3 regions of the Streptomyces sp. NPDC006687 genome follow, and region 3 is predicted to be linked to each of the others. Evidence: riboswitches for the same ligand, from Rfam matches in the RefSeq annotation. Region 3 holds a riboswitch; each other region holds the start of a gene.
What was found. Region 3 has a riboswitch for cobalamin ahead of cobN (cobaltochelatase subunit CobN). Riboswitches for the same ligand answer to the same signal wherever they lie in the genome.

Region 1 (7,244 bases), on a different contig from region 3:
GCGCTGGGGTGAGGTCGTCCTGCACGACGGGGTGCCGCACGGAGAGCGGATCACCACGGGCGGCGCCTCGTACCCGGTCTTCGACGAGATCGAGCTGTGGGCCCCCTCCCCGGTACCCACCTGGGTGGTGCTGCTGGAGGCGGCCACCGAGGCCGACCGCGACGCCCTGGAGCAGCTGGCCTCGGACGCGGGCTTCGCCGCCGAGGACTGGTCCTCCTCGGTCCGGCTGCTGTGCCGGACCTGTTCGGAGAGTCCGATGCCCAGCGGTGAGGACAACGGCGACCACCTCGACCCGCACGACCACAGCGAGCCCGGCCACCCCGGCCCCCTCGGCCACCGCACGGCCGGATCCGGTTCCCTGTGGGTGCCCGAGCGCGAATGCGGCCTCGCCGCCCCGGCCGGCCTGGTGCGCGGACTGCTCGACGGCTGGGTCGCCGACAGCCCCGACAGCCGGGAGTGGCGGGATCTCGAAGAGGTCTGCTGACGCCGGGCCGTAGGCTGTACGGGCACACCACGGACTTGAGGGAAGGCGTACGGCGGACATGGCGCAGCAGGAGAACCAGGTGACCCCGATCGACGACGAGGGCTACGTCGTGGACACCGAGGACTGTGAGGCGCGCGAGCTCGCCCACCGCGAGCGCGGTACGTCCCGCCCGATCACGGTCGTCGGCAACCCGGTGCTGCACCGCGAGTGCAAGGACGTCACCGAGTTCGGCGACGAGCTGGCCCAGCTGATCGACGACATGTTCGCCAGCCAGAAGACCGCCGAGGGCGTGGGCCTGGCCGCCAACCAGATCGGCGTGGACGCCAAGGTCTTCGTCTACGACTGCCCCGACGACGACGGCGTGCGCCACACCGGTGTCGTGGTCAACCCCCGGCTCGTCGAGCTGCCGGCCGGCTCCCGCGTGCTCGACGACTCCAACGAGGGCTGCCTCTCGGTCCCCACCGCGTACGCCTCCCTCGCCCGCCCCGACTACGCCGAGGTCACCGGCCAGGACGCGCAGGGCAACCCGATCAAGGTCCGGGGCACCGGCTACTTCGCGCGCTGCCTCCAGCACGAGACCGACCACCTGTACGGCTACCTGTACATCGACCGGCTCTCCAAGCGCGACCGCAAGGACGCGCTGCGCCAGATGGCGGAGAACACCCCGCGCTACGAGATCGTCCCGAACGACTGACCCGGCCGTCCGTCCGCCCGCGGACGCACGAAGGCCCCGCTCCGGAACGTTCCGGAGCGGGGCCTTCGCCTGTGGGGGGTTCACCGCGTGGGTCGCGCGGTACGGCGTACCCGGATCACACCACGGCGGAGGGCGCCACGACCAGACACCCCCCGCCCCGCATGTCAAGTCAGGGGCGATTACCAGCCGTCGGCCCGCCCGCCGCCCCGGGCCCCCCGGAGGCTGGGCCTAGAAGTCCTCGTCCAGGTCGACGGTGCCCTCGACGGCCACCTGGTACGCCGACGGGCGGCGCTCGAAGAAGTTCGTCAGCTCCTGGACGCCCTGGAGCTCCATGAACGAGAACGGGTTCTGCGAGCCGTACACCGGCGGGAAGCCGAGGCGGACCAGGCGCTGGTCGGCCACGCACTCCAGGTACTCGCGCATCGAGTCGGTGTTCATGCCCGGCAGGCCGTCACCGCACAGGTCCCGGCCGAACTGCAGCTCCGCCTCCACGGCCTCCTTCAGCATGTCGGTGACCTGCTGCTGGAGGGCGGCGTCGAAGAGCTCCGGCTCCTCCTTGCGGACCGTGTTCACGACCTCGAAGGCGAAGTTCATGTGCATGGTCTCGTCGCGGAAGACCCAGTTGGTGCCGGTCGCCAGACCGTGCAGCAGACCGCGCGAGCGGAACCAGTACACGTACGCGAAGGCCCCGTAGAAGAACAGGCCCTCGATGCAGGCGGCGAAGCAGATCAGGTTCAGCAGGAAGCGGCGGCGGTCGGAGGCCGTCTCCAGCCGGTCGATCTTCTCGACCGAGTCCATCCACTTGAAGCAGAACTGCGCCTTCTCGCGGATGGAGGGGATGTTCTCGACGGCGTCGAACGCGGCCGCCCGGTCGTCCGGATCGGGCAGGTAGGTGTCGAGCAGCGTCAGGTAGAACTGGACGTGCACGGCCTCCTCGAACAGCTGGCGCGACAGGTACAGGCGCGCCTCCGGGGAGTTGATGTGCTTGTACAGGGTCAGGACGAGGTTGTTCGCCACGATCGAGTCGCCCGTCGCGAAGAACGCGACCAGACGGCCGATCATGTGCTGCTCGGACGGCGTCAGCTTCGCCAGGTCGGCGACGTCGGAGTGGAGGTCGACCTCCTCCACCGTCCAGGTGTTCTTGATCGCGTCCCGGTAGCGCTCGTAGAAGTCCGGGTAGCGCATCGGGCGGAGCGTGAGCTCGAAGCCCGGGTCGAGGAGGTTCTTCTGTTCGTTCGAGCTCATTACTGGCATGCCTCGCAGGACTCGGGGTTCTCAAGGGAGCAGGCCAGCGCGTCGGCGTCGACGGCCTGCGGAAGCTGGGTGGTACCGGCGGCCGGGACGGCGCTGCCGGAGGCCGCGCGGGCGATCTTCGTCGCCGGGCGCGAGCGCAGGTAGTACGTGGTCTTCAGACCCTGCTTCCAGGCGTACGCGTACATCGAGCTGAGCTTGCCGATGGTGGGCGTCTCCAGGAACAGGTTCAGCGACTGGCTCTGGTCCAGGTACGGCGTACGGGCCGCCGCCATGTCGATCAGGCCGCGCTGCGGGATCTCCCAGGCCGTGCGGTACAGCTCGCGGACCTCCGCCGGGATCCAGCCGAAGCCCTGGACGGAACCGCTGGCCTCGCGCAGCGCCTCGCGGGTCTGGGCGTCCCACACGCCGAGCTTCTTGAGTTCCTCCACCAGGTAGGCGTTGACCTGGAGGAACTCACCGCTGAGGGTCTCGCGCTTGAAGAGGTTGGAGACCTGCGGCTCGATGCACTCGTACACGCCCGCGATCGAGGCGATGGTCGCCGTCGGGGCGATGGCCAGGAGCAGGGAGTTGCGCATGCCGGACGTGGCGATCCGGGCGCGCAGGGCGTCCCAGCGCTCGGGCCAGTGGCGCTCGGTCTCGTAGTGGTCCGGGTGCAGCACGCCCTGGGCGGTACGGGTCTCGGCCCAGGCCGGGAGCGGGCCGCTGCGCTCGGCGAGGTCGCAGGACGCCTCGTACGCGGCGAGCATGATGCGCTCGGCGATCTTCGTCGACAGGGCCTTGGCGGCGGGGGAGTCGAAGGGCAGGCGCAGCTTGAAGAAGACGTCCTGGAGACCCATCGCGCCCAGGCCCACCGGACGCCAGCGGGCGTTGGAGCGGCCCGCCTGCTCGGTCGGGTAGAAGTTGATGTCCACGACGCGGTCGAGGAAGGTCACGGCGGTGCGGACGGTCGCGTCCAGGCGCTCCCAGTCCATCTCCCCGTCGGCGACGAACGCGCCCAGGTTGACGGAGCCGAGGTTGCAGACGGCCGTCTCGCCGTCGTTGGTGACCTCGATGATCTCCGTGCAGAGGTTCGAGGAGTGGACCACCGTGCCGGGCAGCGCGGTCTGGTTCGCGGTCCGGTTGGAGGCGTCCTTGAAGGTCATCCAGCCCTGGCCGGTCTGCGCGAGGGTGCGCATCATGCGGCCGTACAGGTCACGGGCCGGCATGGTCTTCCGGGCGAGCCCGGCGGCCTCCGCCTTGAGGTAGGCGGCGTCGAACTCCTCCCCGTACAGGTCCACCAGCTCGGGGACGTCGGAGGGGGAGAACAGCGACCACTGCGCGTCGGCGTTCACGCGGCGCATGAACTCGTCCGGGATCCAGTGGGCCAGGTTGAGGTTGTGCGTACGGCGCTGGTCCTCGCCGGTGTTGTCGCGGAGCTCCAGGAACTCCTCGATGTCCGCGTGCCAGGTCTCCAGGTAGACGGCGGCGGCGCCCTTGCGGCGGCCGCCCTGGTTCACGGCGGCGACGGAGGCGTCGAGGGTCTTCAGGAACGGGACGATGCCGTTGGAGTGGCCGTTGGTGCCGCGGATCAGCGAACCGCGGGCGCGGATGCGGGAGTACGACAGGCCGATGCCGCCGGCGTGCTTGGAGAGGCGGGCGACCTGGTGGTAGCGGTCGTAGATGGAGTCCAGCTCGTCCAGCGGGGAGTCGAGGAGGTAGCAGGAGGACATCTGCGGGTGGCGCGTACCGGAGTTGAACAGGGTCGGCGAGGACGGCAGGTAGTCCAGCCGGCTCATCAGCGTGTACAGCGAGGCGACTTCCTCCACGGCGCGGACGGAGTCGTCCTCGGCGAGGCCGCAGGCCACGCGCAGCATGAAGTACTGCGGGGTCTCGATCACCTGGCGGGTGTGGGGGTGGCGCAGCAGGTAGCGGCTGTGCAGGGTGCGCAGGCCGAAGAAGCCGAAGCGGTCGTCGGCGCCGTCGGCGAGCGCGTGCTCGACCAGGGCGTTCAGGCGGGCGGCGTGGGCGGCGACGAACTCGGCGGTGCGGTCGGCGATCAGGCCCTCGCGGTGGCCGACGGCGACGGACTCGGAGAAGGAGGTCGCGCCCTGGCCGGCGGCCTCGTCCGCGACGGCCAGCGTCAGCAGACGGGCGGCGAGGCGGGAGTACGCCGGGTCCTCGGAGATCAGCCCGGCCGCGGCCTCGGTGGCGAGCCCGCGCAGCTCGGCCTCGTCGGCGGCGGCGCTGCGGCCGCGCAGGGCGGCGGCGGCGACCCGGCCCGGGTCGGTGTCGGGGAGGTCGGCCGTGAGCTCGGTGAGGGTGCGCAGGAGCGCGGCCCCGGGGCCCTCTGCTTCGGGGTGGTCGGACTCGGCGCGCGGAGCGGCGGGCGCGATGGTCACGGGGGAGCTCTCCCTCACTCGGCCCGGTCATCGGCGGAGCGGGGCGCGAGCGGGCGCATACGGGCGCGCGACAGAGCGCGTTCGGCACCGCATGGCATCCACCGGCCCAACCGCGAGGCCCGGACGAATCGACACCCCGGTTCGGTCGATCCGGGGGTACTGCCGGCAGGTCTTCGGACTCGCGGATACGCCGATCGGCGTACGTCACACCGTTGCGGGACAGTTCCGGATTCCCACCGGATTCCCCTGCGGCGGCAGCAGCCCTGAGCATACATGTGGGGGCGACCCGATGCGGTAGCCCCCACATGTTGTGTCGGGTGCGTGCGGAGCGTGTTGCCGCCGCTCCAGCCGGTACGCGCCCCCGAGTTGGCGCCGGGCCGTAGGGGGGCGTCCGCCGGGCGGTATCGCGCAGGTGCGCCGGGCAAGGCGAAGGGCCCCGCCGTCCCGGTGGGGACGGCGGGGCCCTGGCGCGCGGTCAGCAGCAGCGGAAGCCCTCGCGGGGGTCCGCCTCGCGGGCGTCCGTGCGGGCTCGTTCGAAGGCGCGGCGGGTGAGGACCTCGGCCCCGGGGTCGTGGGCGCGGGCGTGGGCCACGTAGCGGTCGTAGGCGGCCTCGCCGGAGAACTCCCGTATGTAGTACCGCGCCTTCGCCAGCGCCGCCCGGACCCCGCCGCTCATGCGACCGGTTCCTTCACCCGGCCGCCGCCCCCGTCGAGACCGGCCGCCGCCAGCTCGGCCTTCTCCTCGGCCGTCGCGAGCAGCCCCGCCGGGGCGACGATCTTCGACTCGGTCCAGGGGACCTCGCTCAGCCGCACCGACGCCGGGTCGGACACGGCCTTGAAGCAGGTCCGGGCCGCGTCCAGCAGGACGATGATGATCAGCGCCGCGAAGAGGGCCGAGAGGACCCCGTCGACCGTGGCGTTGGTGACCACGGTGTGCATCTCGTCCATGTTCTTGGCCGGCGGCAGCAGCTTCCCGGAGTCGATGCCGGTCTGGTACTTGTCGCGCTGCGCGAAGAAGCCGATCTTCACGTCGTCCGAGAAGACCTTCTGGTAGCTCGCGGTCAGTGTGACGGCCACGTCCCACGCCAGCGGAACGGCCGTGACCCAGGCCCACTTGAGCCGGCCCGACTTGACCAGCAGCGTGGTGCACACCGCCAGGGCGACCGCCGCGAGCAGCTGGTTCGCGATACCGAACAGCGGGAAGAGCTGGTTGATGCCGCCCAGCGGGTCCTTGACGCCGACCCACAGGAAGTAGCCCCAGCCGCCGACGACCACCGCGCTGGCCAGCCACACGCCCGGCTTCCAGCTGACGTCGCGGAAGGACTTGTGCACGTTGCCCAGGGTGTCCTGGAGCATGAACCGGCCGACGCGGGTGCCCGCGTCCACCGTCGTCAAGATGAACAGGGCCTCGAACATGATGGCGAAGTGGTACCAGAACGCCTTCATCCCGGCCCCGCCGACCACCGAGGAGAAGATCTCCGACATCCCGAGTGCGAACGTCGGCGCGCCGCCCGTACGGGACAGCAGGGTGGTCTCCTCCACGTCCTTGGCGGCCTGCGCGAGCGCGTCGGGGGTGATGGCGAAGCCCAGGTGGCCGACCGCGGCCGACGCGGACTGCACGGTGGTGCCGATGACCCCGGCGGGGGAGTTGACGCCGAAGAACAGACCGGGCTCGATGATGCAGGCGGCGATCACGGCCATGACGGCGACGAAGGACTCGGTGAGCATCGCGCCGTAGCCGATGACCCGGATCTGCGTCTCCTTCTGGATCATCTTCGGCGTGGTGCCGGAGGCGACCAGGGAGTGGAAGCCGGACAGCGCCCCGCAGGCGATGGTGATGAAGACGAAGGGGAACATCGACCCGGCGAAGACCGGGCCGTCGCCGCGCGTGGCGAAGTCGGTCACCGACGGCATCTTCAGCGTGGGCATCGCGACGACCACGCCCACCGCCATGAGGGCGATCGTGCCGACCTTCATGAAGGTGGACAGGTAGTCACGCGGGGCCAGCAGCAGCCACACCGGCAGGACGGAGGCGAAGAAGCCGTAGCCGATCATCCACAGGACGAGGCTCTCCTTGTCCAGGGTGAAGAAGTCCGCCCAGGAGGACTCGGCGACCCAGCCGCCCGCGACGATCGCCAGGATCAGCAGGCCGACACCGACGACGGAGACCTCGGTGACCCGCCCCGGCCGCAGCCAGCGCAGGTAGACGCCCATGAAGAGGGCGATCGGGATGGTCATGCCGATGGAGAAGACACCCCAGGGCGAGTGCCCCAGGGCGTTGACGATGACCAGGCCGAGCACCGCCAGCAGGATGATCATGATGGTGAACACGGCGAGCAGCGCGGCGGCTCCGCCGACGGGGCCGATCTCGTCCCGGGCCATCTGGCCGAGCGAACGGCCGTCGCGCCGGGTGGAGAAGAACAGCGTCACCATG
Region 2 (7,244 bases), on a different contig from region 3:
TACCCGTCGCTCTAGTCACGGCCAGGAGGGGTCCGGCCTTGTTCCGCACAGGGCCGGGCCCCTTCCTGTCTTCTTCCCCGGCCCCCTCCCCCGCCGGGGCCACCGGAACGCGAGCTGACTCACGTCCGGCGGACCCCTTCCCGAGCCGAAACGTTCATCTCCACGCGTTACGCTCGACTGCCGGACAAAATCCGCAGATCACCCCCGCACCACCCCGCTCCACCACACCCCTGCCCCTCTCCACCCCACGAGCCGACAAGGGAGTCCGCCAGTGGCCATCTCCGTCTTCGATCTCTTCTCCATCGGTATCGGCCCCTCCTCCTCCCACACGGTCGGCCCGATGCGCGCGGCGCGCATGTTCGTGTCGCGGCTGAAGAAGGACGGCGTCCTCGCCCAGACCGCGTCCGTGCGGGCGGAGCTCTTCGGCTCCCTCGGCGCCACCGGCCACGGCCACGGCACCCCCAAGGCGGTCCTGCTCGGCCTGGAGGGTCACTCCCCGCGCACGGTCGACGTGGAGAGCGCCGACGACGAGGTCGAGCGCATCCGCAGGACCGGCAAGCTCCGGCTGCTCGGCACGGAGATAGGGAACGGCCACGAGATCGACTTCGACGAGCCGAACCAGCTGATCCTGCACCGCCGCCGCTCGCTGCCCTACCACGCGAACGGGATGACCCTCTTCGCCTACGACGCCTCCGGCACCCCGCTGCTGGAGAAGACCTACTACTCGGTCGGCGGCGGCTTCGTCGTGGACGAGGACGCGGTCGGCGAGGACCGGATCAAGCTCGACGACACCGTGCTGAAGTACCCCTTCCGCTCGGGTGACGAGATGCTCCGCCTCGCGAACGAGACCGGCCTGTCGATCTCCTCCCTGATGATGGAGAACGAGAAGGCGTGGCGCACCGAGGACGAGATCCGCGAGGGCCTGCTGGAGATCTGGCGGGTCATGCAGTCCTGCGTCTCGCGCGGCATGTCCCGCGAGGGCATCCTCCCGGGCGGGCTGCGCGTCAAGCGCCGGGCCGCCTCCACGGCGCGCCAGCTGCGCACCGAGGGCGATCCGATGATGCACCGCAGCGAGTGGACGACGATCTACGCGATGGCGGTCAACGAGGAGAACGCGGCGGGCGGCCGCGTGGTGACCGCGCCGACCAACGGCGCCGCGGGCGTCCTGCCGGCCGTCCTGCACTACTACATGAACTTCGTGCCGGGCGCGGACGAGGACGGTGTGGTCCGCTTCCTGCTGGCCGCGGGCGCGATCGGCATGCTCTTCAAGGAGAACGCCTCCATCTCGGGCGCCGAGGTCGGCTGCCAGGGCGAGGTCGGCTCCGCCTGCTCCATGGCGGCGGGCGCGCTGGCCGAGGTGCTGGGCGGCTCCCCGGAGCAGGTGGAGAACGCGGCCGAGATCGGTATGGAGCACAACCTGGGCCTGACCTGCGACCCGGTCGGCGGCCTGGTGCAGATCCCGTGCATCGAGCGCAACGGCATGGCGGCGGTCAAGGCGGTCACGGCGGCGCGCATGGCGATGCGCGGCGACGGCAGCCACAAGGTCTCCCTCGACAAGGTCATCAAGACCATGAAGGAGACCGGGGCGGACATGAAGGTCAAGTACAAGGAGACCGCCCGCGGCGGTCTCGCGGTCAACGTCATCGAGTGCTGACCCGCACGGGGTGAGGTGAGCCGACGAGGGGCCCGGCGCGGGTGCGCCGGGCCCCTCGCGCGCTGCCGGCCAAGAGGGGTCTCCCGGCCCCCGGGGGTCGGGACCTTCGGCCCCCGGGGGCGGGCGGCGGGTGCACTAGCGTGCTGCGGGGGGCGCTTTCACCCCGCGAGGAGAGGCAGCCGCATGGCCATCACCGAACACCGAGTCCTGCCGCTGCGGCTGGAGGCCGCACCGCTGCCCGTCCCCCTGGAGGGCGTCTTCGTCTACCGCACCGACCGGCCCTACGAGGTCGCCGTGGAGTTCCGGGGCGCCGGGGTGCGGATCGCCCGCTGGGTGTTCTCGCGGGAGCTCCTGATCGACGGGCAGACCTGCGTCACCGGTGAGGGGGACATACAGGTGTGGCCGCGCTGGACGGGCACCGAGCCGCGCGTCCTGCTGGCCCTCAGCAACGGCGCCCACGGCTGCGTGGTCTCGCTGCGGTCCAAGGACCTGCGCGAACTGTGCCGGAGGATGACGGAGCTGGTCCCGCGCGGGCAGGAGCAGCGCCACTACGACCTGGACGCCGAGCTGAGCGCGCTGCTGACCTTCTGAGACCCGCCGGGCCGGGGCGTGCAACCGCAGGGGCCCCTGGCGTGTCCTACCGGATGACAGCCAGTCCCCGTCTCACAGGATCGGGGGGACGCCCTCATGCGTCACCAGCCGCACCGCCGCCGGATCACGGCCCTGGCCACAGGAGCCGTGCTGACCGCCGCCCTCGCGCTCGCCGCCCCGGCCTCGGCCGCCGCGCCGGCCGCCGTCCGCTCCACCACCCCGCTCGTCGTCAACGCCCGCTACGGCGGTCACTGCGCGTACGACCGGTTCGTCGTCGACCTCCAGGGCTCCGTGCCCCCCTACACCGTCACTCCCGTCTCCGAGCTGGTCTACGACGGGTCCGGCAAGCCGGTCCCGCTGCCCGGCCGGTACTTCCTGGAGATCCGCCTGCACCCCGCCGCCGGTCACGACGACACGGGCACCAACGTCTACCAGGGCCCCAAGCTCCAGCAGACCGGTCTCAGCAAGCTCAAGGGCATCGCACTGACCGGTGACTTCGAGGGGTACGTGACCTTCGGGGCCTCCTTCGACACCCCGCCCACCTGGACCGCCTCCGTCCTGCACGCGCCCGAGCGGCTCGTGGTGGACTTCCCGCATCCGGCCACCTGCTGACGCGTCCCGGTCAGCGGTGTTCGGGGTTCGGGAAGTCGAAACGGCAGCCGGCGTCCCACGCCGAGCGCTGGTTGCCGTGGGCGGGGAAGCCCCCGGCGCGCTTGAGGAGCGCCGCGAGGTGCATCAGGTTCCAGGACATGAACGTGGTGTTGCGGTTGGTGAAGTCGTTCTCGGGGCCGCCGGAGCCCGGGTCCAGGTACGAGGGGCCCGGCCCGGCCTCGCCGATCCAGCCGGCGTCGGCCTGCGGCGGTACGGCGTAGCCCAGGTGCTGGAGGCTGTAGAGGATGTTCATGGCGCAGTGCTTGACGCCGTCCTCGTTGCCGGTGATCAGCGCCCCGCCGACCCGGCCGTAGTAGGCGTACTGGCCCTTGTCGTTCAGCAGTGACGAGCAGGCGTAGAGCCGCTCGATGACCCGCTTCATGACCGAGCTGTTGTCGCCGAGCCAGATCGGTCCGCACAGGACGAGGATGTCGGCGTCCATGATCTGGCTGTAGAGGACCGGCCACTGGTCGGTGTCCCAGCCGTGGTCGGTCATGTCGGGCCAGACCCCGGTGGCGATGTCGTGGTCGACGGCACGGATGAGCGAGGTCCGGACGCCGGCCGACTCCATGACGGCGCGGCTCCGGGAGATCAGGCCCTCGGTGTTGCTGGTCTCGGGCGAGCGCTTCAGGGTGCAGTTGACGTAGACGGCGGACAGGTCGGAGTAGTCGTAGTCGGCCACGCCCCCACTCTGCGGGCCGGGTCCGCGCCCCGCCAGCGCTGGCACCCGTCCGGGCGGGCGAAGCGGAATCCATTCGTCCGAGGGGCCGGATCGGTCCGGGTTGATACCGGTCCGTGCGGGCGACTAGGGTCAGCTGGCCTTGGTGTTCGGGAAACCGGTGGGAAACCGGTGCGGCCCTCGCCACTGTGATCGGGAAGTCCAGCTCCACCCCTCGCGGGAGCCACTGGGACCGTACGGGAGACCGGACGGCCCCGGGAAGGCGGAGCCGGGGCGGCAGTACCCGTCAGCCAGGAGACCGGCCGGGGCGCGTACGTCCATCCACGAGGTGCTGGAGAGGTCTCCCAACTCATGCACATAGCCGAGGGGTTCCTGCCCCCGCTGCACGCGGCCGCCTGGGGCGCCGCGTCCGCCCCGTTCGTCGTCCACGGGGTACGCGCCCTGACCCGCGAGGTGAAGTCCCACCCGGAGAGCACGCTGCTCCTCGGGGCGTCCGGAGCCTTCACGTTCGTCCTGTCCGCCCTGAAGATCCCCTCGGTGACGGGCAGTTGCTCGCACCCCACCGGGACCGGGCTCGGCGCCATCCTCTTCCGGCCGCCCATCATGGCGGTGCTCGGCACGATCACCCTGCTGTTCCAGGCCCTGCTGCTGGCGCACGGCGGGCTCACCACCCTGGGCGCCAACGTCTTCTCCATGGCCATCGCCGGGCCCTGGGCCGGGTACGCGGTCTACAGGCTGCTGCGCAGCTCCGGCGCCCCCCTGATGGTCACCGTCTTCTTCGGGGCCTTCTTCGCCGACCTGGTCACCTACTGCGTCACCTCCGTCCAGCTGGCGCTGGCCTTCCCGGACCCGGCGAGCGGGTTCCTGGGCTCCCTGGAGAAGTTCGCGGGGATCTTCGCCCTCACCCAGATCCCCCTCGCCGTCAGCGAGGGGCTGCTGACGGTGCTCGTGATGCGGCTGCTGATGCAGTCGAGCACCTCCGACCTGGTGCGGCTCGGCGTCGCGAAGCTGACCGGGAAGCCCGCCGGGCAGGAGGCGGCCGCGCGATGACCAGGAACGCCAAGATCAACACCCTGCTGCTGCTCCTGGTGGCGGCCCTCGCGGTGCTTCCGCTCGCGCTCGGGCTCGGCGAGGGCAAGAAGGAGCCCTTCGCGGGCGCCGACGCCCAGGCCGAGTCGGCCATCACCGAACTGAAGCCGGACTACGAGCCCTGGTTCTCCCCCCTGTACGAGCCCCCGTCGGGCGAGATCGAGTCCGCGCTGTTCGCCCTCCAGGCGGCCCTGGGCGCGGGCGTGCTCGCGTACTACTTCGGGGTCCGCAAGGGCCGCCGCCAAGGCGCCGCGCAGGCCCGCGCCGAGGCGGAGGCCGCCACCGTCGAGCCCACGCGGGAGCCGTAGCCGGTGCTGCCCATCGACGTGGCGGCGCACTCCAGCCGCTGGCGGGGCCGCCATCCGCTGGAGAAGGCCCTGCTGGGGTTCGGACTGACCGTCACCGCGGTCTCCCTGCCGCCGTGGCCGGGCGGTCCGCTGGTGGCCGCGGCGACCCTGGCCGTGCTGCTGGGGCCCGCCGGGGTGTCCGGGCGGCAGCTGTGGCGGGCCTTCCGGGTGCCGCTGGGGTTCTGCGTCACCGGGGCGCTGCCGCTGCTGGTGTCGGTGGGCGGCCCCGACGGGCTCCTCGCCCCGGCCCCGGACGGGCCCCGGCACGCGATGGACCTGCTGCTGCGCACCTCGGCCGCCTCCCTCGGGGTGCTGCTGTTCGCCTTCACCACGCCCGTCTCGGACGTGCTGCCCCGGCTGGTACGGGCCGGGGTGCCGGCGCCGGTGGTGGACGTGGCCCTGGTCATGTACCGGATCGGCTTCCTGCTGCTGGACTCCCTGTCCCAGGTGCGACGGGCCCAGGCGGCCCGGCTGGGGCAGGCCGGGCGGGCGGCCGCGTGGCGGTCGGTGGCCGGGCTCGCGGCGACCTCGTTCGTCCGGGCCTTCGACCGCGCCGCCCGGCTCCAGGAGGGGCTGGCGGGGCGCGGTTACGACGGCGCGCTGCGAGTGCTGGTGCCTCCGGCGCGGCTGTCCCGGCGGTTCCTGGCGGCCGCCGCCGCCCTGCTGGCCGTCCTGGTCGCGGGGACCCTCGTACTGAAGGAGCTGGGGCTGTGACCCCGTTGGTGGAACTGGCCGGCGCGGGGTACGCGTACGAGGACGGCCCGGCGGTGCTGTTGGGCGTGGACTTCACGATCGCCGAGGGGCGGGCGCTGGTGCTGCTCGGCCGCAACGGCAGCGGCAAGACCACGCTGATGCGGCTGCTGAGCGGTGGCCTGCGGCCCGCCCCGGGCGTGCTGCGGCTGGAGGGCGCCGAGGTGTCCTACGACCGGCGGGGGCTGACCCGGCTGCGCACCACCGTCCAGCTGGTGGTGCAGGACCCCGACGACCAGCTCTTCGCGGCCTCCGTGGAGCAGGACGTCTCCTTCGGCCCGATGAACCTGGGCCTGCCGCTGGAGCAGGTCCGCGAGCGGGTGGACTCCGCGCTGGCCGCGCTGGACATCACCGCGCTGCGCGAGCGCCCGACGCACCTGCTGTCGTACGGGCAGCGCAAGCGGGCGGCGATCGCGGGCGCGGTGGCGATGGCCCCGCGGGTGCTGATCCTGGACGAGCCGACGGCCGGCCTCGACCCGGACGGGCAGGAGCGGCTGCTGGAGGTCCTGGCGGGGCTGCGGGCGGCGGGGACCACGGTCGTGATGGCCACCCATGACGTGGACCTGGCGGTCCGCTGGGCCGACGACGCGGCCGTGCTCACGCCGTCGGGGATCCGGGTGGGGCCCGCGGGGGATCTGCTGTCGGATCCGGAGCTGCTGGCGTCCGCCGGGCTGCGGGCTGCCTGGGCACCGGTGGTGGGGGCGTTCCTGCGGGCCAGGGGGATGCTGGCGGACGGTGCGGCGGGACCGCGCACGCCCGGGGAGCTGGCCGCGCTGGGCTGAGCGGGGCCGGGGGTGGTCGGGGCCGGGGGTGGTCGGGGCCGGGGGTGGGCGGGGTGTCCCGGGGTGCCCACCCGTCCCGCCCTGCGGGACGATCGCCCACACCTAGGATGGCCGCATGTCGCTGCCGCACGCCATCCTGACCGCCCTGCTGGAGAAGCCCTCGTCCGGGCTGGAGCTGACGCGGCGGTTCGACAAGTCGATCGGCTACTTCTGGTCCGCGACGCACCAGCAGATCTACCGGGAGCTGGGGCGGCTGGAGGAGGCCGGGCTGATCCGGGCGCTGCCCAGCGAGGTGCCCGTACGGGGGCAGAAGAAGCAGTACGAGGTGCTGCCCGCCGGCAGCGCGGAGCTGGCCCGCTGGGTGGACGAGCGGCAGGACCCCAAGCCGATGCGGGACGCGCTGCTGCTGCGGATCCGGGCGGCGGCCGTGGTGGGGCCGCAGGGGCTCGGGGCGGAGCTGCGGCGGCACCTGGAGCTGCACCGGGCGCAGCTGGCGGAGTACGAGGCCATCGAGGCGAGGGACTTCCCGCCGGAGCGCCGGGCGGACCCGGACCGGCTGCGCCGGCTGGTGCTGCACGGGGGGATCGCCCTGGAGGGGTTCTGGCTCGGCTGGCTGGAGGAGGCCCTGGCCGAGGTCGAGGAGATGACGCGCCCCGGCGCGGGAGGGGCCGGGGCGCCGCCCGGGGCCTGACGCGCCCCCG
Region 3 (7,244 bases):
CCTTCGGGTCCACCGAGTAGAAGTTGCGGCCGGTCGGCAGGACGTTGACCAGGCCGCGGAGGGGGGAGCCGGAGGGGCCGGCCGGGACGAAGCCGCCGTCCAGGGCGCGGACGACGTGCGTGATCTCGTCCGTGGTGCCGGCCAGGCGGGGGACCACCTCGTTCGCGGCGAAGGTGAGGATGTCGGAGACCGCCTGGGGGTGGCCCGCCGAGACGGTGGCGACCGCCGACGGGTCCCAGTTCGCGTCCTCCATCGATTGGACCAGGGCGCGGGCCTGCTCCTCGATGGTGTCCGCCGCCGTGCGGGTCGCTGCGGACTCGTCGAGGCCGAGAGCCTCGCGCAGACCCGGCAGGGCGGTGGTGCCGCCCCAGATCTGGCGGGCGCGGAGGATGGAGAGGACCAGGTTGACGCGGGCCTCACCGGTGGGGGCGCCGCCCAGGACGTGCAGACCGTCGCGGATCTGGGCGTCCTTGACCTCGCACAGCCAGCCGTCGACGTGGAGGAGGAAGTCGTCGAAGCCCTCGTCGTCGGGGCGTTCCTCCAGCCCGAGGTCGTGGTCGAGCTTCGCCGCCTGGATCAGGGTCCAGATCTGGGCGCGGATCGCGGGGAGCTTGGACGGGTCCATCGCGCTGATCTGCGCGTACTCGTCCAGGTGCTGCTCCAGGCGGGCGATGTCGCCGTACGACTCCGCGCGCGCCATCGGCGGGACCAGGTGGTCGACCAGGGTGGCGTGCACCCGGCGCTTGGCCTGGGTGCCCTCGCCCGGGTCGTTGACCAGGAACGGGTAGACGAGGGGCAGGTCGCCCAGGGCCGCGTCGGGCGAACAGGAGGCGGACAGACCGGCGTTCTTGCCGGGCAGCCACTCCAGGTTGCCGTGCTTGCCCAGGTGGATCATCGCGTCGGCGCCGAAGCCGCCGTCCGCCGCGGCCGCCTGGATCCAGCGGTACGCCGCCAGGTAGTGGTGCGAGGGCGGCAGGTCCGGGTCGTGGTAGATCGCGATCGGGTTCTCGCCGAAGCCGCGCGGAGGCTGGATGAGGATCAGGAGGTTGCCGCGGCGGAGCGCGGCGAGGACGATGTCGCCCTCGGGGTTGGCGGAGCGGTCGACGAACATGTTGCCGGGGGCCTCGCCCCAGTGTTCCTCGACGCTTTCGCGCAGCTCGGCGGGGAGTTCGGCGAACCAGCGCTTGTAGTCGGCGGCGGCGATGCGGACGGGGTTACGCGCCAGCTGCTCCTCGGTGAGCCAGTCCTGGTCGTGGCCGCCGGCCTCGATCAGGGCGCGGATCAGCTCGTCGCCGTCACCGGAGACCAGGCCGGGGATGTCGGCCGCGGGGCCGAAGTCGTAGCCGGCGGAGATGAGGGTGCGCAGGAGTTCCACCGCGCTGGCCGGGGTGTCGAGGCCGACCGCGTTGCCGATGCGGGAGTGCTTGGTGGGGTACGCGGACAGGACGAGGGCGATCCGCTTGTCCTGGGGGGCGATGTGGCGCAGCCGGGCGTGGCGCACCGCGATACCGGCGACGCGGGCGGCGCGCTCGGCGTCGGCCACGTAGGCGGGCAGGCCGTCCTCGTCGATCTCCTTGAAGGAGAACGGGACGGTGATCAGCCGGCCGTCGAACTCCGGCACGGCGACCTGGGTCGCGGCGTCGAGCGGGGACAGGCCCTCGTCGTTCTCCTCCCAGTTGCCGCGCGAGCCCGTCAGGCACAGGGCCTGGAGGATCGGCACGCCGAGGCCGGCCAGGGCGCCCGCGTCCCAGGACTCGTCGTCCCCGCCCGCGGAGGCGGTGGCGGGACGGGTGCCGCCGGCGGCGAGGACGGTGGTGATGACGGCGTCCGCCGGCTCCAGGGCCTGGAGCAGCTCCGGTTCGGGGGCGCGCAGGGAGGAGACGTAGAGGGGGAGCGGACGGCCGCCCTTGGCCTCGATGGCGTCGCAGAGGGCGTGGACGAAGGCCGTGTTGCCGCTCATCTGGTGGGCGCGGTAGTAGAGCACCGCGACCTGCGGGCCGGTCGCCTCGGTGGCCGGACGCTCCAGGGGACCCCAGGTGGGGGAGGCGGCCGGGGGCTCGAAGCCGTGGCCGGTGAGCAGGACGGTGTCGGACAGGAACCGGGCCAGCTGGCCGAGGTTGGCCGGCCCGCCGTGGGCGAGGTAGCGATGCGCCTCCGCGGCGATGCCGATCGGGACGGTGGACGCCTCCATCAGCTGGGCGTCCGGGGCCTGTTCGCCGGTCAGGACCACCACCGGGCGGGTCTGGCCGGGGGCGAGGAGCACGTCCAGGCCGTCCTGCCAGGCGCGCAGGCCGCCGAGGAGGCGGACGACGACCAGCTCGGCGCCGTCGAGGAGGCCGGGGAGGTCGTCGAGGGGCAGCCGGGAGGGGTTCGCGAACCGGTACGGCACGGGGCCGTCGGCGGTGTTCGCGGCGCGGGCGCTGAGCAGATCGGTGTCGGACGTCGACAGCAGCAGGATCATGCGGCGGCATGCCTTCCTCGGGGTTTCCGCGCCCCGGGCAGTGAGGACAGCGGGAGTTCCTGACTCACCGCGCGGAGCGTTCCGCGGGGCTCACAGTGGCGGGACCGCGCCGGAATCGCACCGGGCTTCCTCCCATGTCGCCGTCCTCGGCGGTGACGGGCCGAGTGGTCCGCCGGAAGGTCATCTTAGGTGGCCTTTTCCCTGGCCGGGAGGTGGGGGTGCGTGTGGTCGGGGCGCGGTGCGGCGCCGTTGCCGGGGCTCTGCCCCGGACCCCGCGCCTCAAAACGCCGGCGGGGCTGGATCGGGGCGTGGGTGGGGGGTGTGAGGGGTGGTGGTGCGGGCGGGGTGCCGCGCCGTTGCGGGCTCTGCCCCGGGGCCCGCGCCGCGAACGGGGGGCGGGGCTGGATCAGGCGTGGTGGGGGTGTGGTGCGGCGGCGTTGCGGGCTCTGCCCCGGGGCCCGCGGCTCGAACGCCGGTGGGGTTGGATCCGGCGGGGGGTGTGGGGTGGTGTGGTCCAGCCTGGGTGCGGGGGCTCTTCCTCGGGGTCCGGGCCCCAAGCGCCGGCCCGGGGCTGGAGTTCGGCGGAGGTATGGGCCGAGCACCGGGCCGAGTTGGTGTGGGGTGGCGGCGGGAACGGGGGAGGTGTGGGGCTGTGGACGGTGCGCCTGTGCTGGTCGGGGTGGTGACGGACACAGGTCCGGGTCGCGGGAATCGTGGGTATGCTCGCGGCCATGCCGCCCCAGCCCCCTTCCGCCGCATCGCGGGACGAACCCGTCATACGTGACCGCGGCGACGCCTGCCCCGGCGCGCTGCGGCTGCACGCAGCCGATGACGGGTACCTGGCGCGCGTCCGCATCCCCGGCGGGCTGCTCACCGTCCCGCAGGCCGCCGCACTCGGGCTCGCCGCCGACCGGTTCGGGGACGGGCACCTCGAACTCACCTCGCGCGGCAACGTCCAGCTGCGCGGCCTCGCCGACGGCTGCGGCGGCGGGCTCGCGGAGCTGCTGGGCGGCGTCGGGCTGCTGCCCGCGCCCAGCCACGAGCGGGTGCGCAACATCGTGGCCAGCCCGATGGGCGGGGCCCATGTCGTGCGCTGGGTCCGCGAACTGGACCGCCTGCTGTGCGCGAGCAGCCGGGCGGCGGACTTGTCCGGACGGTTCCTGTTCGCGCTGGACGACGGGCGTGGCGACGTCGCCGCCCTGGAGCCGGACGTCACTGTGCTGGCCCACTCCTCCACGGGCCCCGGCTCCGGCCCGGGCGCGGGCCCCGACGGCGAGCCCCGGCCCCGTCCCGGCGCGGAGACTTCGGCCGGTCCCGCTACGGGGACGGCGGCGGGTCCCGCTACGGGGACGGCGGCGGGTCCCGGCGGGGGTACCTCGGCGGGTCTCGGCGCGGGCACTTCGGCCGGTTCCGACTCTGGTACCTCGGCCGGTCCGGGTGCGGGTACTTCGGCAGGGCCCGGCGCGGGGACCGCGGCTGGGCCCGCCACGGGTGCTGCGGCCGGTCCGGGCGCGGGTACTTCGGCCGGGCTCGGCGCGGGGGCCTCGACCCGTCCCGGTGTGGTTGCCCCGGCCGGGCCCGGCGCGGCGACCTCGGCCGGTCCGGGCTCGGACCACGCGTCGGGCTTCGGCTTCCGCCCCGGCGCTCGGCCGGGGCCTGGTGCCGGGGCGGGGGGTGCGGACGGTTCCGGGCGGGTGTTGGTGCGGCTCGGGGCCGGTGTGGGGGCCGTGGAGGTGGGTGGTGGTGATGCGGCCCGGACCGCGTTGGCCGCCGCCGAGTACTTCCTCGACGTCGCCGACGACGCCGGGACCCGGGCCTGGCGGGTGGCCGAACTGCCCGTCGGGCACCGCCTGGACGAGCGGGAGCTCGTGCTGCGGCTTCGGGGCGCGGGGATCGAGGCGGTGGCGGTGCCCGAGGTGGAGTGGCCGTACGCCGAGCCGCCCCGGCCCTGGGGGGCGTACGGCGACGGGCTGTGCGTGCTGCCCCCGCTCGGGCGGCTCAGCTCCGCGCAGTGGCGGGTCCTCGCCGAGGCCGCCGACGACGGCGACGGCGACGGCGACGGCGAGCTGCGCGTCACCCCCTGGCGCACCGTCATCCTGCCGCGCGCCGGCGCCGAAGGCCCCGCCCGCATCGAGGCGGCCGGCCTCGTCCTCGCTCCCGCCAGCCCCTGGCAGTCCGTCACCGCCTGCACGGGCAAGCCCGGTTGCGCCAAGTCCCTCGCGGACGTACGCGCCGACGCGCGTGCCGTCGTAGAACAGACGGCCGGTGGCCTGCCCGTCCACTGGTCCGGCTGCGCCCGCCGCTGCGGGCACCCGCGCGGCACCGCCTGGGTGGACCTCGTCGCCACCCCCGACGGCTACGCACTCGACGCCCGCCCCGTCCCGCACGCAGACCTCGCGGCCGCCCTCACGGCCGCACGAAGCACCACGCCCACCACCACAACCGAAGCCGCAGTGAAGAAATGAGCGAGTACACCGTGTTCGAGTACGAGAAGGACGGCGCCGCGATCTACCGCCAGTCCTTTGCCACGATCCGCGCCGAGGCGGACCTCTCCGGGCTGCCCGCCTCGGTCGCCCAGGTCGCGGTGCGCATGATTCACGCCTGCGGCATGACCGACCTCCCCAAGGACCTCGGCTACACCCCCGAGGTCGTCCTGCGGGCCCGCGCCGCGCTGCACGCCGGCGCGCCCATCCTGTGCGACGTGCAGATGGTCGCCAGCGGCGTCACCCGCAAGCGGCTGCCCGCCGGCAACGAGGTGATCTGCACCCTCTCCGACCCGGCCGTGCCCGCGCTCGCCGCGAAGACGGGCACCACCCGCAGCGCCGCCGCTCTCGAAGTCTGGCGCGACCGGGGCCTGTTGGAGAACGCCGTGGTCGCCGTCGGCAACGCCCCGACCGCGCTGTTCCGGCTGCTGGAGATGATCGAGGAGGGCGCCCCGCGTCCCGCCGCCGTCATCGGCGTCCCCGTCGGCTTCATCGGCGCCGCCGAGTCCAAGGACGCCCTCGCCGCCCACCCCTCGGGCCTGGACCACCTGATCGTGCGGGGCCGGCGCGGCGGCAGCGCCATCGCGGCCGCCGCGGTCAACGCGATCGCGAGCGAGGAAGAATGAGCGACCGGGACCAGACCCAGGTGAAGGGCAAGCTGTACGGGGTCGGGCTCGGGCCCGGCGACCCGTCGCTGATGACCCTGCGGGCCGTCGAGGTGATCGCGCAGGCGGACGTGGTCGCGTACCACAGCGCCCGGCACGGCCGTTCCATCGCCCGCTCGATCGCCGCCAAGCACCTGCGCGCCGACCACGTCGAGGAGCCGCTGGTCTACCCGGTCACCACCGAGACCACCGACCACCCGGGCGGCTACCAGGGCGCCATGGAGGAGTTCTACGAGGCGTCCGCCGCCCGGCTGGCCGCGCACCTGGAAGCCGGCCGGACCGTCGCCGTGCTCGCCGAGGGAGACCCGCTCTTCTACGGCTCGTACATGCACATGCACAAGCGGCTCGCGGACCGCTACGAGGCCGAGGTCATCCCCGGCGTCACCTCGGTCAGCGCCGCCGCCGCCCGCCTCGGCACCCCGCTCGTGGAGGGGGAGGAGGTGCTGACCATCCTGCCGGGCACCCTGCCCGAGGAGGAGCTCACCGCCCGTCTCGCCGCCACCGACTCGGCGGTCGTGATGAAGCTCGGACGCACCTTCCCCGCCGTCCGGCGGGCGATGGAGAGCAGCGGCCGGCTCGCCGAGGCCCGGTACGTCGAGCGCGCCACGATGGAGGGCGAGCGGACCGGGGTCCTGGCCGACACCGACCCCGCAAGCGTCCCGTATTTCGCCGTCGCCGTCGTGCCCAGCCGGATCGGCAACCCGGGCAGTGTGCCGTCCGGGCCCGGCGAGGTCGCCGTCGTCGGCACCGGGCCGGCCGGGCCGCTGTGGCTGACCCCGGAGACGAAGCGGGTGCTGGCCGACGCCGAGGTGCTGGTCGGGTACACCACCTACCTGGACCGGGTGCCGGTCAAGCCGGGCCAGGTGCGGCACGGCTCCGACAACAAGGTGGAGTCCGAGCGGGCCGAGTTCGCCCTCGACCTCGCCCGGCGCGGCAAGCGGGTGGCCGTGGTGTCCGGCGGCGACCCCGGGGTCTTCGCCATGGCCACCGCCGTCCTGGAGGTGGCCGGCCAGGACGCCTACGCGGACGTGCCCGTACGGGTGCTGCCCGGGGTGACGGCCGCCAACGCCGCCGCCGCCGCGGCCGGGGCCCCGCTGGGCCACGACTACGCCACCGTCTCGCTCTCCGACCGGCTCAAGCCCTGGGAGGTCATAGCGGAGCGGCTGCGCGCGGCCGCCGCCGCCGATCTGGTCCTCGCCCTGTACAACCCGGGCTCCCGCAGCCGCACCTGGCAGGTGGCCCAGGCGCGGGAGCTGCTGCTGGAGCTGCGCGCCCCGCAGACCCCGGTGGTCGTGGCACGGGACGTGGGCGGGCCGGAGCAGTCGGTGCGGATCGTCACGCTGGCCGAACTGGAGCCGTCCGAGGTGGACATGAGGACCATCCTGCTGGTCGGGTCCTCGCAGACGCAGGTCACCGAGCGGGCCGACGGCTCGCGGGTGACGTGGACGCCGCGCCGCTACCCGTGACCGTGCCGATGAGGTGAGGACGGCCCCGCCCCGGGGATCCCGGGCCGGGGCCGTCGCTTCGCCCGGCCGTCCGCGGGCTCAGCCCGGGCAGTCCGCGAGGGCGTCCGGGCAGCCCTGGACCGTCGGCGGGTCCACCGTGAGCAGCTGCCACGACAGCACTCCGGCCGGG

Region 1: another riboswitch for cobalamin. It lies ahead of ABZ716_RS02105 (ribonucleoside-diphosphate reductase subunit alpha); the one in region 3 lies ahead of cobN (cobaltochelatase subunit CobN).
Region 2: another riboswitch for cobalamin. It lies ahead of ABZ716_RS01170 (energy-coupling factor ABC transporter permease); the one in region 3 lies ahead of cobN (cobaltochelatase subunit CobN).

Annotation. Positions count from the first base shown of each region.
Region 1 is NZ_JBEYJJ010000001.1:466,104-473,347, reverse strand. Features, by position in the region: gene ABZ716_RS02120 (hypothetical protein) at 1-484, shown strand, start outside; gene def (peptide deformylase) at 543-1,178, shown strand; gene ABZ716_RS02110 (ribonucleotide-diphosphate reductase subunit beta) at 1,407-2,423, opposite strand; gene ABZ716_RS02105 (ribonucleoside-diphosphate reductase subunit alpha) at 2,423-4,810, opposite strand; cobalamin riboswitch at 4,957-5,091, opposite strand; gene ABZ716_RS02100 (YbdD/YjiX family protein) at 5,286-5,486, opposite strand; gene ABZ716_RS02095 (carbon starvation CstA family protein) at 5,483-7,244, opposite strand, start outside.
Region 2 is NZ_JBEYJJ010000001.1:252,704-259,947, forward strand. Features, by position in the region: gene glyA (serine hydroxymethyltransferase) at 1-15, shown strand, start outside; gene ABZ716_RS01150 (L-serine ammonia-lyase) at 272-1,654, shown strand; gene ABZ716_RS01155 (SsgA family sporulation/cell division regulator) at 1,838-2,245, shown strand; gene ABZ716_RS01160 (hypothetical protein) at 2,342-2,857, shown strand; gene ABZ716_RS01165 (flavodoxin family protein) at 2,868-3,578, opposite strand; cobalamin riboswitch at 3,702-3,897, shown strand; gene ABZ716_RS01170 (energy-coupling factor ABC transporter permease) at 3,927-4,625, shown strand; gene ABZ716_RS01175 (energy-coupling factor ABC transporter substrate-binding protein) at 4,622-4,972, shown strand; gene cbiQ (cobalt ECF transporter T component CbiQ) at 4,976-5,725, shown strand; gene ABZ716_RS01185 (ATP-binding cassette domain-containing protein) at 5,722-6,543, shown strand; gene ABZ716_RS01190 (PadR family transcriptional regulator) at 6,659-7,234, shown strand.
Region 3 is NZ_JBEYJJ010000010.1:179,266-186,509, reverse strand. Features, by position in the region: gene cobN (cobaltochelatase subunit CobN) at 1-2,461, opposite strand, end outside; cobalamin riboswitch at 2,494-2,651, opposite strand; gene ABZ716_RS15710 (nitrite reductase) at 3,193-4,926, shown strand; gene ABZ716_RS15705 (precorrin-8X methylmutase) at 4,923-5,570, shown strand; gene ABZ716_RS15700 (precorrin-2 C(20)-methyltransferase) at 5,567-7,075, shown strand; gene ABZ716_RS15695 (hypothetical protein) at 7,154-7,244, opposite strand, start outside.